Regions from separate parts of the Pseudothermotoga sp. U03pept genome, predicted to be linked through region 2. Evidence: predicted binding sites of a transcription regulator. Region 2 holds the regulator's gene; each other region holds the start of a gene.
The links. The regulator HrcA, encoded in region 2, represses chaperone genes, less so after heat shock. The targets are predictions, from matches to a motif close to ATTAGCACTCNNANNNTNNGAGTGCTAAT.

Region 1 (5,580 bases), on a different contig from region 2:
ATCGGCTATTTGTTCATATCTTTCCTGCATATTTTCAATCAATTCACTTTTCTTCATCTGTTTAGCAATCACTTTGCGCAGGTCTTCTTGAAGGAGATTTAGAAATTCTTCAACGAGAAGTGGACGCATTGTCGACGATGCTCTCCTTCTAAAGTGAGACAAAACCAGAGACTCTCATGTCAATAAGCCTCTGAAGTGAGAAGAGTATGGTGAAAACAATTACCAAGATCACTAAGCTTGCAACTATCAATGAGCCTTTTCTCATTCGATATAACCAATGTATGGCAGATTTCTGTATTTTTCTTCAAAATCAAGACCATAACCGACTAAGAAAACGTCCTTCACCTTGAAGCCTACGAAGTCAATTGGTATACCGTGTTGGTACTTTTGCTTTTCTATCAAAGCTGCGATCTTCAAATCTGCCGGCTTGTATTTTTTCAAATAAGATAGTATATATCGGAGCGTATTTCCGGTATCGACGATATCCTCTACAACAAGAACATACTTGCCTTGGAGCGTTTCATCAACCCAGGATTTGACCCTTATCCTGCCGGTTGACTCCGTTCCCGCATAACTTGAAACATGCACAAATGAGTAATTGACATCCATACCAATGTTCAGAACGAGTTCACTGAAAAAATGTACCGACCCCTTGAGAACACAAATCGCGTTGAGAGATTCTGTCTTATCTTTATAATATGACTCGATCTCTTTCGCCATTTGCTTGATCCTCTCGCGCACAGCTTTTTCGTCGAAAAGCGTCTTCAGTTGCACCGAATGCCTCCCTTCAGATACTCAATACATAGATCGTTCTATCCTGTTCTCTGATTTGTGCACCAAACTCCAAGAGATTGCTGCCTATATACTTTACATTCTCGCACAATTTCGTAAATTCTTCAACCGGTGCGATATCGAATTTTATGTATCTAGTCTTGAAATGCATCGGTATCGCCACATGTGGTTGAAGCTGATCGAGCACCTTTTTGGCTTCGTTGGGGTCTATGGTAAAGCTTCCACCGACTGGTAAAAACAGCACATCTACAGGCTTGAGTTGATCAACCTGCGGTTGGCTTAGAACGTGGCCGAGATCACCGAGGTGCACTAATCTAAAACCTTCAATTTCAAAGACAAAAACGATGTTCTGTCCCCTCTTGACACCAGACTCAGAGTCGTGAAAGGTCTTAATCCCAGTAATTTTGGCACCTCTGAATTCATGAAAACCTGCTTCTTTGATTACTTCGAATTTTCCCTTTATCAAGTGATGTGCGTTATGGTCGAAATGTTGGTGACTTTCGGTGATCAGATCTACCATCACATTGGGCACCTTGTATCCAACAGAACTGTCGAAAGGATCGGTGAGGATTCGAAGCTGCGAACTCTCGATCAAGAAACACGCATGGCCAAACCATGTGATCTTCATTGCAACACCCCCTTGGTTAGAGATCAAAACCACTCTGCTTTATCCACAATGGATTCTTCACTCACTTGAAATACACTTAGCTGTCGATTTCACGAAAATGGCACAAGTTCGATCTTTCTCAGTTATCACTTTTTATAAATTATACCAGCTGCAGGCACAGATCTTTCAAACCACCTTGGTAGCAATCATAAGTAACGATTGCTATACGATTTAATAACTATGGTATTTAGCATCCTTATAGTGCGTTACACCAAGAGTTATCTCACTCATCAAAATATCACAGCATCCCTTGACAAACCGTTTGGGAGTGCATATAATGAAATTGGAAACTCTTGGGAGGTGAAACGATGAGTGAAAGAGAATACGTTGTTGGTATCGATTTGGGTACAACAAACTCGGTAATAGCATGGATGAAACCAGATGGTTCGATCGAGGTTATACCCAACGCTGAAGGATCAAGACTAACTCCTTCAATAGTTGCCTTCACCAAAGCTGGTGAAATAATCGTGGGTGAACCAGCCAAAAGGCAGATGATTCTCAATTCTGAGAGAACAGTCAAGTCTATAAAGAGAAAGATGGGTAGTGATTACAAAGTCAAGATCGACGACAAGCAATACACTCCTCAACAGATAAGCGCATACATTCTGCAAAAGATGAAAAAGGATGCCGAACAATATCTAAATGGAAAGATCAAGAAGGCTGTCATCACTTGTCCTGCATATTTCAATGACGCTCAGAGACAGGCAACCAAAGAAGCTGGTCAGATCGCCGGCTTCGACGTACTCAGAATCATAAACGAACCCACTGCAGCCGCACTCGCATACGGTCTTGACAAGAAGAAAGAACAAAAAGTCTTGGTCTACGATCTCGGTGGCGGTACCTTTGATGTCTCCATCCTCGAAATAGGCGAAGGTGTGATTCAGGTGGTAGCGACCTCTGGAAACAACCACCTTGGAGGAGACGACTTCGACCAAAGAATTGTTGACTGGATGGCAGAGGAATTCAAAAAACAACACGGGGTAGATCTCAGAGAAGACAGACAAGCACTCCAAAGGCTCAGAGACGCAGCTGAAAAAGCGAAAATAGAGCTTTCGAGTAAGCTTGAAACTGATATTAGTCTTCCTTACATAACTGCGACTTCATCAGGTCCATTGCACCTTGAGATGAGGCTTACAAGATCTCTCTATGAGTCTCTGGTAAAAGATCTCTTCGACATGACCAAAGGACCTGTAGAAAAAGCACTGAGTGACGCAAAGCTCTCACCGAAAGACATAGATGAAGTCATTTTGGTCGGTGGCATGACTCGATCTCCAATGGTTCACAAGATCATACAAGATATCTTTGGTAAAGAACCAAATAAGAGTGTCAATCCAGATGAAGCAGTTGCAATCGGTGCGGCGATTCAAGCGGCAATCCTTGGTGGAGAGGCAAAGGAAAAGGACATAGTTCTGGTAGACGTCACGCCACTCACACTCGGTATCGAAGTCAAAGGTGGCTTGATGGAACCTATCATACCCAGAAACACAACAATACCAGTCAAGAAAAGCAAAGTTTTCACAACTGCAGAGGATTACCAAACAGAGGTTGAAGTCAGAGTCTACCAAGGCGAACGAACGATGGCAAGAGACAACATATTCCTTGGCAGCTTCAGATTGGTGGACATACCACCGGCACCCAGAGGTGTGCCACAAATAGAGGTAACCTTCGACATAGACAGTGATGGAATAGTCAACGTTTCAGCAAAAGATCTGGCATCTAACAAAGAACAATCAATGGTTGTGACTGGTAGGCACAAACTCAGAGAAGACGATATCAAAAAGATGATGGAAGAAGCACAAAAGTACGAAGAGCAAGACAGGAGAAAACGTGAAGAGGTCGAACTAAAGAACAAAGCAGACGATTTGGCTTACAGTGTCAGCAAACATTTGAAGGAACATGGAGAAAAATTGCCAAGCGATCTCAAATCTAAACTGGAGGAACTTGTCAAAGATCTCAGAGAAGCCATAAACAAAGACGACATTGCCAGAGTAAAAATGCTCTTCGACGATTTGCAGAAGGAGAGCATGAAAATAGGTCAGTACATGTACGAGAATGTCAGAAAAGAACAATCTAGTTCACAATAAAAACTTTTGAGAGGAGGGGTCTTCATGTTGCTCGAAAGGCGTGAGGATTTCATGAAACCATTCAGAGAGCTTCAACGTGAGATCGACAGAATCTTTGAAGACTTCTTCACTCCTGTGACTCGTAAAAGTACAGTCTATTCATACCTACCAGATATCGATGTCTACGAGACAAATGATTCCGTAGTCATCGAGGTAGAAGTCCCAGGAATGGACAAAAAAGACTTCGAAGTAAAGGTCGAAGATGGTCTCTTAAGAATCAGCGGAGAGAAGAAGCTTGAGCGAGAAAAGGAAAACAGAAACTACAAAGTTGTGGAAAGGTGTTACGGTAAATTCGAAAGAACTCTGTCGTTGCCCGAGTATGTCGAAGCCGACAAAGTCAAAGCAAAATACGAAGATGGTGTCTTGACAATAACTTTACCAAAGAAAGAAGACAAGAAAGCCAAGGTTGTAGATGTAAAAGTTGAATGAAACTCGGGGCGGGCAACCGCCCCTTTAATTTGGGAGGTGATACAATGATCGATTTCAAAGACTACACAGAGAGTGCTCAGCGCGTGCTTGCCTCCGTTCAAGATATACTCAGTAGGTTTTCACAGAATCAAATGTCATCTGAACACATCCTGCTGGCAATACTTGAAGACGGAGAGAACGCCGCGGTGGATATTCTGAGAAAAATAGGTGTGAGTATAGACACTCTGAGGGATGAAACCTCTTCCTTCGTCAGTAGATATGGTGTCAGGGATAGAAACATTACACAACCTGGTTCACTTGCACAAGTTTACATAACACCAGATGCGAGATATGTTCTTGAAGAAGCTCGTAAAGAGGCAAGAAGAATGGGAGATGAGAAGGTTGGCACAGATCATTTGTTGCTTGGAATGATTCTCGCTCCAAGTTCGATGACCTATAGACTTCTTTCAAGACATGGAGTTACACCAGACAAAGTCTATGAAGCCATTAGGGAACTGCGAACCAGCGGTAAAACCGCTGAAGATGAAAATGTGGATGTGCTTTTCAAATTCACCGAAGATCTCACGAAGCTGGCAAAGGATGGAAAATTGCTACCAGTAATTGGCCGTGAAAAAGAAATTCTCAGAACTGTTCAGATCTTGGGCAGAAAGTTTAAAAACAATCCTGTTTTGATCGGTGATCCTGGCGTTGGTAAAACTGCTATTGTTGAGGGACTTGCACAAAAAATCGTTGCTCAAGAAGTACCTCCTTTCCTGAAGAACAAAAAGATTCTCAAGCTTGACATGGGAAGGATCATCGCAGGCACGAAATTCAGAGGAGAGTTCGAAGAAAGGATGAAAAAGTTAATAGATGCTTTGAGGAAAAATGTAGGTCAGTACATACTTTTCATCGATGAGCTCCACACTGTGGTGGGAGCAGGCGCAGCAGAAGGAGCCGTTGATGCTGCAAACCTACTCAAACCAGAACTTGCACGTGGCGAAATGCAGGTTATAGGTGCTACAACCCTTAATGAATACAGAAAATACGTTGAAAAAGACAAGGCGCTCGCTCGAAGATTTCAACCGATCTTAGTTCCTGAACCTTCAGTTGAGGACACCATAGAGATACTCCGTGGCATCAAGAAGGAGTTCGAAAAGCACCACAACGTTCAAATCACAGATGATGCCCTTGTCGCCGCCGCCAAATTGAGTGCAAGGTACATAACAGACAGATTTCTGCCTGACAAGGCAATCGATCTGATAGACGAGGCTGCCTCTGGGCTCCGTCTACAGGGTGATGGTAAGGTCGTCAATGAGAACGAGATAGCAAAGATCGTCGAACTTTGGACGGGTATTCCTGTTTCGAGAATGCTTGAATCTGAAAGGGAAAAACTTATGAACCTTGAACAACTACTCCACAAGAGAATCATCGATCAAGAGGATGCTGTGAAAATAGTATCACAGACCATAAGAAAGGCAAGGGCAGGTTTGAAGGATCCAAAAAGACCAAACGGCGTCTTCTTGTTCTTGGGTCCGACTGGTGTTGGAAAAACAGAATTAGCTAAAGCTCTCGCTGAAGTTCTCTTTGGTA
Region 2 (5,580 bases):
GATTGTAGAGTTGTTTTTCACCCAGCGGGGTCTCCTTTGAGGTTATTTTGTGGTACTTTATACCTGTGTTGACTCTCACGCCGCTTGGGTCCATGTACTCTCTTACATACTCAAAATCTCTGTCAAAGGCTACGTCTCTGTAAAATTCTCTGTATCTGTAATCCCCTGGATAGCCAGTTGAAGCACTCCAGACCTGCTCACTCGACTCTGGATCTCTTGCGAAGGCAAAGACTCCTGATGGTGTCATCACAGGTCTGTACACACCGTATTTTGGCTTCTCATCTCCATACCAAAGGGCATGAGAGTCAACAAAAAAGAACTGCAAACCATGCTTGTTAAGCAGATTTTCAACACCTGGATAGTATCCACATTCAGCAAGCCAAATACCCCTTGGTGCGAAACCAAGTCTTTCTTGAAATGCCCTTACCCCTATTGCAATCTGCGCCTTGACTGCATTCGGTTGATGCTGCATCAATGGCAGAAATGCATGAGTTGCATTACACGTGATGAGTTCTAAATGCCCTTCTTGAGCATGCTTCTTGAATCCATTCACAAGGTCACAGTCGACATTCATGTAGTACTCAAGAACCTCTGAAAACCTGTTCTTGTAGAAGATCGCCAACTGCCGTTCTTGTTCGCTCTTTGTATGAGATATTTCTTTATCACACAGTTCGAGTAATTTTTTCATGTGCGCGATGAATTTCTCCGTAAGCCCGTTGGTTTTCATCATCTCGAGCAGTGGTGGAGTTATAGAGATAGTGACTTTGAAAGGCACCGAATCTTTTGCCAATCTGTCGAAAACCATCAACAATGGAATGTAGCTTTCGATTATCGCTTCAAAGTACCATCTTTCCTCGAGAAAGGTATCATGTTCTGGATGATGAACATAAGGAAGATGTGAATGAAGGACCAAACAGAAATATCCCATCATCGTCGCTCACCACCCGAAGCAGCTTGTGTGGGGCTGAAGATGTTGATGCGTTCGATCTGTTGTATCAACGTTTCACCCAAGGTCACGACCTGCTTCTTGCCTTTGATTATCCATCTCTGCCTGCTCGTTGTAGCAGGAGAATCAGAAGGTGTTCTACACAGGTTTGACCTCAAAACTGGTATGAAAGTCTCATCTGTCTTGTAACCTATCTCGGCTATGTAATCGGCGTTTGCACATGGAACATGAAAGTAGTAGTTTCGGCAGTTGCCAAGATCAACGCCTGCTTCAAAGATTCTGTGGGCATTTGTGCCATTAAAGACGATGTAGGTCACGTCGTACAATCTCACCACAACATTACCAGTTTCAGAGAGTTTTCTTCTCGTTTCATTGGATAAATCCCAGCTCAGATGAACCAAATGTGGATTGACTGCAAGAAGCATCAAACGATCTGATCCATACGAACTCGGAAGATCCTCAATTTTTTCTGCAGCCGGGCTTTGAACATTCTGAACGGGTTCTTGTAACTGTAGAGCGTAATCTTTGAGCATTCTGTAGACTTCGTTTTTCTTCATTCTTTTCTTGATCTTCAAACCGAGTTTCTTGGCGAGAGCTTTGACTTCTTGAATGGTGGGTTGGCTTTCGAGAAAGTTCAACAATTCCTGGCGCTTCATCTTCTGCGCCTCCCCTTTGCAAAATATTCACACTGTATTCTACCATGTTCTGAAAATGTTGTAAATAGATGAGAATAAGAAAAAAAGGGACCTTTTTCGGGTCCCTTGGTAACTATTCTTAAATGTTGGCTAAATTTCAGGATCTTTTCCTACAAATCAGTACCCCTGATCCTTGCCAACTCCTTCAAAAGCCTTGTTTCTTCAGAAGAGACATTCTCTGGTATCTTCACATTCACTGTGACATAGAGATCGCCACGCCTCTGCGTTCTAAGCGATGGTGCTCCTTCACCTTTGAGGCGGAATACACTACCTGGTTGAGTCCCAGGTGGAATTCTGAGCATCGTTGTGCTACCCGTTGGTAGGTCTAATTTCACGGTAGTCCCCAAGATAGCCTGGATATAGTCTATAGATATTTCCGCATAAATATCGTCATCTTGTCTCCTGAACTTTTTGTCTGGTTTGACGTGTACTATAACGTATAGGTCTCCGTATGGTCCTTGGTTGTAACCCGCATTACCCGCACCCTCTATTCTGAGTTTTGTTCCCTCAGAAACACCGGCAGGAATATTTACAGTCATCCTGACTTTCTTCTTGATTCTTCCTGCACCACCACAGGAATGGCATTTCTCTTTGACAACCTTTCCACTACCACCACAGTTATTGCATGTTCTTGTACTAACGAAGACCCCAAAGATGCTGCGGCGTTCTTCTCTTATCACACCAGTTCCATGGCATCTTGGGCAGGTTTGATAACCACTTCCCGGTTCAACTCCGCTGCCGTTACAATGTTCACATTTTTCATACCTTTCGTACTCTATGGGAATCTGTTTTCCAACGAGAGATTCCGCAAAGCTCACCTCAACGGTGATCGATATGTCTTCACCGGCTCTGCGACGACTCTGTTGCCTTTCTTCGGTACCCCGTTCGCCGAAAAAGATATCGTAGACGTCTCTGCCAAAAAAACTCTCGAAATCTTTGAAGACGTCTTCGAAAGGATTTCCTGCACCCTGCTGTGAGAATTCCGTTTCTCCTACATAGCCAAAGCGATCATAAACGGCTTTTTTCTGAGGATCGCTGAGCACCTCGTAAGCCTCTTGGATCTCCTTGAACTTTTCTTCAGCTTCTTTCTTGTTCTCCGGGTGCAGATCAGGATGCCACTGTTTTATGAGCTTCTTATAAGCCTTCTTGATATCTTCTTGTGAAGCATCTCTCGAGACCCCAAGGATCGCATAGTAATCCTTACTCTGTCTTGGCACTCTGTTCACCTCTTGGCTTGATCGCCACCTGCACTTTTACCGGTTTAACTATCTTGTTGTGGAACTTATAACCGTTCTCGATGACCTTCAGAATGGAATACTCTTCGTGCTCAGTGGTTTCCACTCTTTCAACTGCTTCGTGCTCGAATGGATCAAATTTGTCTTTCACTTCTATTTTGAAGAAACCTTCATCGTTCAGTATCTTCCACAATTTCTTATATATTAACTCTACACCTTTGTAGAAAGTCTTATAAGAATGTGATTGTTCGACATCTTTGAAGGCTCTGTCCATGTCATCTAAGACGGGTATAAGTTTTGTGAGAAGGTATTCATTTGCGTTTTTCAGGATTTGTTCCCTCTCTCTGAGAACATCCTTTTTGTAATTCTCAAATTGAGCTTTGAGTTCTTTGGTAAAGCGAAGGAGTTCTTCTTTTTCCTGTTGTAATTTCTCCACTGTTTGTTGGTTTTCTTGAGTAACCTGCTTTTCGTTTTCGTTCACTTTCTTCCCTCCTCTCTGGTCGCTACGGTGAAATATTCAGTGAGTCGACTCACCATGTACTTCAAAGAACTAACTATATCTTCGTATTTGATCACCTTTGATGTTATGACCATGACTTTTCCCATGAGTTTTTCTTCTTTCCTGTAACCGTCGACGAAGATTGCGAGGTTTTCTAAACCTTCTACACCGTGTTCATTTCCTATCAGAATAGCTGGTATTTCCTCAGTCTTCGTAAAAACCTTTCTGAGCATGGAATCATCTGAAAAGAAGTTTGACAGTTTTCTTATCTCTTCTATGTTGAAGTTCTCTGCGTTGATCAACGTGTCAAGTCCTACTTTTACCAGATTGCTCGATGAATCTTCCTTCAAAGCACTCGCAAGATATTCTGAAAGATCCAGCAAGTATTGATCTGCCTCTGTTTCGATACTCCTATCGCCAATCGTTTCGATGGTGTAGCCTGCCAAGAGTTCGTTCATCATCTTCTCTAAAGAAAGGTAATCTATTTCACCAAAGGTTCTAAACGGTATGAATTTGACCAAACCGAGCTCTGTTATCACCGAAACAACGTTATATGTTTTGGTGATCTGGGCGATCGATATCTTGAGTATTTTGAGTTTGTCGATCGCGGGTTTTTCCAAAATGACAGCCCCTTTTGTGATGCGTGAAAGAGCTATCGCTGCACCTGTCAGAATCTTCTCCATGTCTCCAAAGGTCATTGGGTACTTCGAGTGGATTGAAGCCGAATGCTGGGTATATTCTTTTATCAAATTCAAAGTCTCATTCACGTAGAATCTGTAACCTTTGTCAGTTGGTACGCGCCCAGCCGATGTATGAGGCTGGTTGAGGTAGCCAAGGTATTCAAGTTTTCTCAAGTCGTTTCTGACAGTCGCGCTGCTGCAAGATATATCAGAAGCCTCAAGTACTCTTTCGGAACTTATGGGCTTCTTGGTCATTATGTATTCTCTCACAACACAATAGAGAATCTTTTTTTGTCTTTCGTTTATCCTCGCCTCTCGCTTCATTTATTATCACTCACCATATCCGAGTGCTAATTTTAGCATATCATGCCCCATGAAACTTGTCAAGATAAAAGGAGGGTGTTACAATAACGATGAAAAAGAGGTGATTGGTACGATGCTCGTTCAGGAATTACTCAAAGTGGTCAATGACATATCTGTCAGTTCTTTTTTGGACGGACAAAATCATTTGGAGATAACTGGTTTGACAAACAAATCCACAGAACTCAACAAAGGTGCTCTTTTTATCTGCCACAAAGGAAGCAAATTTGACTCGCACGAGATCGTACCAGAGATAGTCAAGAAAGGTGCTGCGTTTTTAGTTGTTGATCGTCCAATTCAGTTGAACTTCCCGCATGTCGTTGTGAGTGATACGAGACTTGCCGAAGCTTTTTTGGCTGCTCACTTTTATGGTTATCCCTTCAACGATCTGATCACCTTTGGTGTGACTGGAACAAATGGAAAGACAACATCAGTACATCTCTTCCACCATGTTATGAACTCTCTTGACGCTAAAGGAAGCATGTTAGGCACTGTTTTCTACGATATACTCGGTGAAAAAAGGTTTCATCATGACAACACAACTCCCAACGCTATTGAGATTCTCAGAGCCATGAGAAAGACCGTTGATAATGGCGGCACACATTTTGCAATGGAAGTCTCTTCCCACTCTCTTGCCCTCAAGAGAGTTGAATCGATTAGGTTTGACGTGGCAGCACTGACAAACATCACCCGTGATCATCTTGATTTCCACCCAACCTTTGAAGAGTATGTAAAGACAAAACTCCATATCTTCGATCTGTTGAAGGACAACGGCATCGCAGTGATGAGCGATGAATTCGAACATCTGTTGAACAAGAAAGTCAAGAGGGTAATCTACGGAATATCACCAAAAAGCGATTACAGAATCACCAACGTCGATATACAAAGGTATGGCACCAAGTTCACACTCCAATCACGTCATGGTTCCTTTGAATGTCAGATAAATATCCCGGGTCTGCACAATGCTTACAACGCAACTCTTGTCATTGCATCACTTGTGGAACTCGGTTATGACATCAAGCCTGTGATAGAAGCAGTGAAAAACTTCGAAGGAGTAGACGGAAGGTTTCAATTCATCAGAGAAGGTTCTCTGTTGGGAATAGACATAGTTGTTGATTTTGCACACAGTCCTGATGCCCTTGAAAAGACTCTCATAACGGCAAAA
Region 3 (5,580 bases), 520 kb from region 2:
AAAAACAAAAGAACATGATAGAGTAATATGGCAAAAGGTGATAGCTGTGCTAACTAAGATTTTGATAGGCATAATTCTAAGCTTGGGCATGACCGGACTAATATCTTTTTTCGGTGCAAGAGAGACAATCATTGCAGCACTGAAGTCCATGAACATGGGGTTTTTCTTACTCGCTTGCTGTAGCTACATTTTTCTCGTATTTGTAGATGCCCTCAGGACAAAACTTCTCTTATCGCTGAATGGTGAGAAAGTCAGTTATCGGCTTTGTCTTCAAAACACGATACTGGGCCTTTACACCAGTGCCATCACACCTTTTTCAGCAGGAGGACAGCCTTTTCAAATCTATCATTTGGTGAAAAATGGTGTTCTAATAGAGCGTTCTTCAATGGCTATTGGAGTTAAGTTCATCACATCACTGTCTGTGATGATCAGTGGCTCTTTTCTTTTGCTCATCTTTGCTGGCAAGAGGATCATATCAGATGCTGGTTCGGCCTTTCTTGTGTACACGGGCTTGGTCTTGACTTGCAGCGCGTACTTGTTCTTTTTGTTGCTGATATTCTCCAAAACTTTCACTTACAAGATCTTCACATCGAAGCTTCTCACAAGGATATTGTCCCGAATAACCAGAAGAAATACAGAGGTGGTTTTCAAGAAAACTGTGGACTCTTTGACAAATTATTTCGACCTTTTGAAGAGCTTGTGGAATCGTTCCAAGCCTGTCTTGTTGCTGAACATAATACTTACGGCGTCAGAGATCTTGATCAGTGTGAGTATTCCCTACGTACTGATGGTGGGTTTTGGCATCAGATCGAATTATTTCGAGTTTTTGTGTGCGATACTGGTGATGACAATGGTTGTCTATTTTCTGCCGACGCCAGGTTCATCAGGTGGTGTTGAAGGCGCTTTCTACATGATGTTCAGAAATATGTTTTCAAAAGAGGTCGTAGTGGCAACTGTGATCACCTGGAGGCTAATCACTTACTACGCAATAATAGTTGCCGGATCGTTGATCTTGCCTAAGGTATTTCTTGATATCAAACAAACAAAGCAATCATAAAGGACAAAGCATAAGCTATACCACAGATCAGCAGGGCTTTCCAGCCCCTTCTGTTATGTCCTTTCATCTTCTCCTTTTCTTCGTTTTTCATTGCCCTCAAGCCTAGCTCAAAACTCAGGATTGCAAAGAGCAAAACTGCCGATCCTGCGAAGAAAAAGATATTCGAAATAGCTCTCAAAATATCACCTCTGATCGCATAATGTGCTGCACGTCATTTGTACCAATAGTTTTCGATTTCATGTCTATCCACATATGAGGGTTCAAAATGCATTCTTGATGTTCTGAAAACCCTCTCCAAATGTATAGCGTGCCTCACTGACTATTATAAAAGCGCTCTTATCTGTCTTTTTTATGAAAGAAATTAACTCTCCGAGTTCTCTCCTTCTCAAAACTATGAGTAGCATTTTCTTGTCTTGTTTGGTATAAGCACCTTGTGCGTTCAAATAGGTAGCTCCTCTCTTCAGTTGATAGAGAACAAAATCGGCTATTTGGTCGTTCTTTTTTGAAATCACGATTACTTGGGTTGAAGTTTCAATACCTTTCATCACAAAATCTATGGTCATACCGTTGATCACTATGGCAAGAATTGCGTACATACCGGTCTTTGCTCCAAAAGTGAACCCCGCGAACAAACCTATGACAAAATCAATCAGCAATAAAGTTGTGCCCATTGAAGAAGCAAAGTATCTATTGAAGATACGAGCGATGATATCAGTTCCGCCTGTCGAAGCATTTTGGGTGAAAGTGATTGCCATTCCGATAGCCGTTAGAACATCTCCAAAAAAGACAGCAAGCATCATGTCACCTGCTATGTACTTTGGTATCTTGATGAATCTATCAAAAAGATCGACGCAAAAAGTTATAAGAAAGGTGCAGTATATGGTTTTTGCGCTGAAATCAAAGCCTATGGTGATAAAGGCTATCAGGAACAGTGCACCGTTGATTATGTACATCCAAACACCTACTGGAAGTTTTAGCAGACCGTTCAACACCATAGCAAGACCACTTGCCCCACCTGCTGCTATATTGTTGGGTATCAGGAAGGCGACCAACCCAACAGCCGTTATGATAACACCAACGGTCGCAAGGACGTACTCCTTCAGAATAAGAGCCTTGTTCACAGACTCACCCCTTTTTTCAAGAAGATTCTACCATGCTTCACAGGATACAATTGCCTCTGAGTGTATGAGGACAAAATGGTACGATTCGCAGAGAAAAATCCTTTAAATGGGTGGTTAAACGGTAATAATCTCTATTTCTCACTCTTATTCACAGATAATTAGGAAAAATGACACTTGATTACTTCAGAAGAGTAGTGTATCCTATAATTAGCACTCGATAACTTAGAGTGATAATATTGGAGATCGAAAGGAGGTTTGTGTATGAAAGTAACACCGCTTGGTGAGAGACTTTTGATCAAACCCTTGAAGGAAGAGAAGAGGACCGAAGGAGGAATAGTACTGCCAGATTCAGCGAAAGAAAAACCCATGAAGGCAGAAGTCATCGCTGTAGGGGAAAAAGTTGAGAACATCGATGTAAAGGCAGGAGACAAAGTGATCTTTTCAAAGTATGCCGGTACGGAAATCAAGATTGATGATGTTGACTACATCATAATCGATGCGAATGACATACTTGCGAAGATCGAAGAGTGAAAGGAGGAGTGAGCGATGCCGAAACTTTTGAAATTTGATGAAGAAGCCCGCAGGTCACTTGAGAGAGGTGTCAATAAAGTTGCAGATGCAGTGAGAATAACGCTTGGGCCAAAGGGTAGAAATGTTGTTATCGAGAAGAGCTGGGGTTCTCCAACAATAACGAATGACGGTGTTTCAATAGCAAAGGAAATTGATCTTGAGGACAAATTTGAAAACCTCGGTGCTCAACTGGTAAAAGAGGTTGCTTCAAAAACAAACGACGTCGCTGGTGATGGTACAACAACAGCAACGGTTCTTGCACAAGCGATGATCAGAGAGGGACTGAAAAACGTAGCGGCAGGTTCAAATCCAATATTGCTCAAACGTGGTATCGATAAAGCAACAGAAAAAGTCGCTGGTTACATCAAGGAGAAATCGAAGAAGCTTTCTGGTAGAGAAGACATCGCCCATGTTGCAGCGATAAGTGCAAACAATGTTGATATTGGTGAACTGATTGCCGAAGCAATGGACAAAGTTGGAGAAGATGGCGTTATCACAGTTGAAGATTCAAAGACTCTTGACACCTATGTTGAGTTTACAGAAGGAATGCAGTTCGATAGAGGCTATATCTCACCGTATTTTGTAACAGATGCAGAAAAGATGGAAGTTGAACTCAAAGAGCCATTCATACTGATAACAGATAAAAAGCTCAGCGCGATCAAGCCGTTGATACCAATTCTTGAGAAGGTTGCACAGACAGGAAGACCGATTCTTGTAATCGCAGAAGATGTAGAAGGTGAAGCATTGACAACGCTCGTTTTGAACAAACTCAAAGGTACGTTGTCTGCTTGTGCCGTCAAAGCTCCTGGTTTTGGCGACAGAAGAAAGGCTATGTTGCAAGACATCGCGATACTCACAGGTGGCACTGTGATAAGTGACGAGCTTGGCATCAACCTCGAGGATGTTACGCTGGAAGATCTTGGAAGAGCAGACCTTGTTAGAGTGAAGAAAGACGACACGATCATCATCGGTGGCAAGGGTAATCCAGAGGAAATCAAGAAGAGAATAGCTCAGATAAAGTCTCAGATCGAGCAAACTACTTCTGAGTATGAAAAAGAGACACTCCAAGAGAGAATGGCAAAACTCGCTGGTGGAGTTGCCGTCATAAAGGTTGGAGCAGCTACAGAAACAGAGCTCAAAGAAAAGAAGCACAGAATAGAAGACGCACTGAGTGCAACCAGAGCGGCGGTCGAAGAAGGTATAGTTCCTGGTGGAGGAGTTACATTACTCAGGAGCAGAAAGGTTCTTGAGAATGTGTTGAAGGAACTCGACGGAGACGAAAAAGTAGGTGCGATGATAGTCTACAAATCACTCGAAGCTCCAATAAGACAGATTGCCGAGAACGCTGGCTACGATGGCGCTGTTATAGTTGAGAGAATACTTTCTTCGAAAGATGAGTCCTATGGTTTCGATGCACTCAAGGGTGAGTATACAGACATGTTCAGAGCTGGAATCATCGACCCAGCAAAAGTTACAAGAAGTGCTTTGCAGAACGCCGCTTCAATTGCAGGAATGCTTCTGACAACCGAAGTTTTGGTTGTTGAAAAACCTGAAGAGAAGAAAGAAGCACCAGCACCAATGCCACCTGAGTACTGATGATACAAATAGTTATTCAAAAGGAGGGCGTAAGCCCTCCTTTTTGTTTCATTTCCTACAGTTAGTGGATGAAAATCTATGTGCTAAGAGGGCGTCGGGCACTTTTGAACTTAGATGTATCTAAGTTCCATCTCAAGCTTTCTGAGTGAAATTATTCAAGTTATCGATGGCTTTTTATCTGTAGCAGAGCATTTTCAGCAATTCTTAGTTTTATGCATTTCGTATATTATATATTGGAACAAAAAGGGCGCCTACCAAGATCTTGGTGAAAGTGAGAGTTCATAATTGGCATAGGTCTAATGTTTTGGTACTGCTATACCTTATCTCTATGCAAGAACCCAGTTAGAGATTTTTCCTATGAAGAAAGAATTCTTGATGAATTCACAAAGATTCAGTCAATAACAATGAAAAAGATTTCAATCATGCTCAAGCAACTGTCTGTAATAAAAACCTCATTTGCGATGAATGAGAAATCACACAGGTATAGCTTACTTCTCAAGAAGTTGTACTGCTTTCCTCGGTTCGCTATCACTTCAGGATTCCCTCGACGAAAAATGCATTTTTATGACTCACCTTCAGTAATTTAACCTGCCAAATGATGAGTAATTCCCAATTTTGAAGCCTTATTTCCAATTTCTTTAGAGACCAGCTTTTATTGAGGTTGTAATCAAAGAACCAGATAGATACTGAGTTGATTCATATGAACAGCACAGTTGATGTATAATAATTGTGGTGCCACGATAGGCGGGGGGTTGGCGGTCCCCTGTACCCGAAAGCCGCCATAGCGGGGCTGAATTCCTATCTGAGGCTACTCGGGTTGGGAAACAGGTCGTGCTGAAGGCAACGAAGGTTGGGTCCTGTGCAACGGTGTGCCGTGAACCTGGTCAGGTCCGGAAGGAAGCAGCCATAAGCGGTCTTCATCGTGTGCCGCAGGGGTGCCTGACTGGAGCTGGAGGCACGACAATGCCCTGGTCTGGGTAAGTCGAAGGTAGGTTCGTGGCACCTTTTTTCTTTTCAAAGCCCGCAGAAGCGGGGAAATTTTTCTTGTAATAAATTAAAATTCTTGACAGTTCACAAAATAAACTATATAATCTCTGTGGGGGTGAGTGGATGGTTATGGATGCTGAAAGGATACTGAGATCTGTCTTTGATTTAGTTCTCACTTTTTCAAAGATGCTCACTTTCAACGGTGAGCTCGAGAATCTGAGAGCCATAGAGCTTTACCTTCTTTTATAC

Region 1: a site for HrcA is predicted at 1,598-1,626, ahead of dnaK (molecular chaperone DnaK). Genes of this name have one in related genera too.
Region 3: a site for HrcA is predicted at 2,385-2,413, ahead of groES (co-chaperone GroES). Genes of this name have one in related genera too.

What each region holds. Positions count from the first base shown of each region.
Region 1 covers NZ_JBPNXV010000003.1:56,292-61,871, forward strand. Annotated here, with positions in the region: gene recG (ATP-dependent DNA helicase RecG) at 1-129, opposite strand, end outside; gene hpt (hypoxanthine phosphoribosyltransferase) at 262-774, opposite strand; gene ACSFC1_RS10805 (MBL fold metallo-hydrolase) at 788-1,420, opposite strand; gene dnaK (molecular chaperone DnaK) at 1,768-3,543, shown strand; gene ACSFC1_RS10815 (Hsp20/alpha crystallin family protein) at 3,568-4,011, shown strand; gene ACSFC1_RS10820 (ATP-dependent Clp protease ATP-binding subunit) at 4,056-5,580, shown strand, end outside.
Region 2 covers NZ_JBPNXV010000001.1:564,954-570,533, forward strand. Annotated here, with positions in the region: gene ACSFC1_RS02820 (glycoside hydrolase family 57 protein) at 1-931, opposite strand, end outside; gene ACSFC1_RS02825 (DUF4912 domain-containing protein) at 928-1,602, opposite strand; gene dnaJ (molecular chaperone DnaJ) at 1,752-2,858, opposite strand; gene ACSFC1_RS02835 (nucleotide exchange factor GrpE) at 2,842-3,357, opposite strand; gene hrcA (heat-inducible transcriptional repressor HrcA) at 3,354-4,379, opposite strand; gene ACSFC1_RS02845 (UDP-N-acetylmuramoyl-L-alanyl-D-glutamate--2,6-diaminopimelate ligase) at 4,429-5,580, shown strand, end outside.
Region 3 covers NZ_JBPNXV010000001.1:43,111-48,690, forward strand. Annotated here, with positions in the region: gene ACSFC1_RS00230 (lysylphosphatidylglycerol synthase transmembrane domain-containing protein) at 1-1,057, shown strand, start outside; gene ACSFC1_RS00235 (hypothetical protein) at 1,035-1,235, opposite strand; gene ACSFC1_RS00240 (YitT family protein) at 1,318-2,178, opposite strand; gene groES (co-chaperone GroES) at 2,440-2,709, shown strand; gene groL (chaperonin GroEL) at 2,725-4,344, shown strand; RNA gene ffs (signal recognition particle sRNA large type) at 5,080-5,344, shown strand; gene ACSFC1_RS00260 (MarR family winged helix-turn-helix transcriptional regulator) at 5,455-5,580, shown strand, end outside.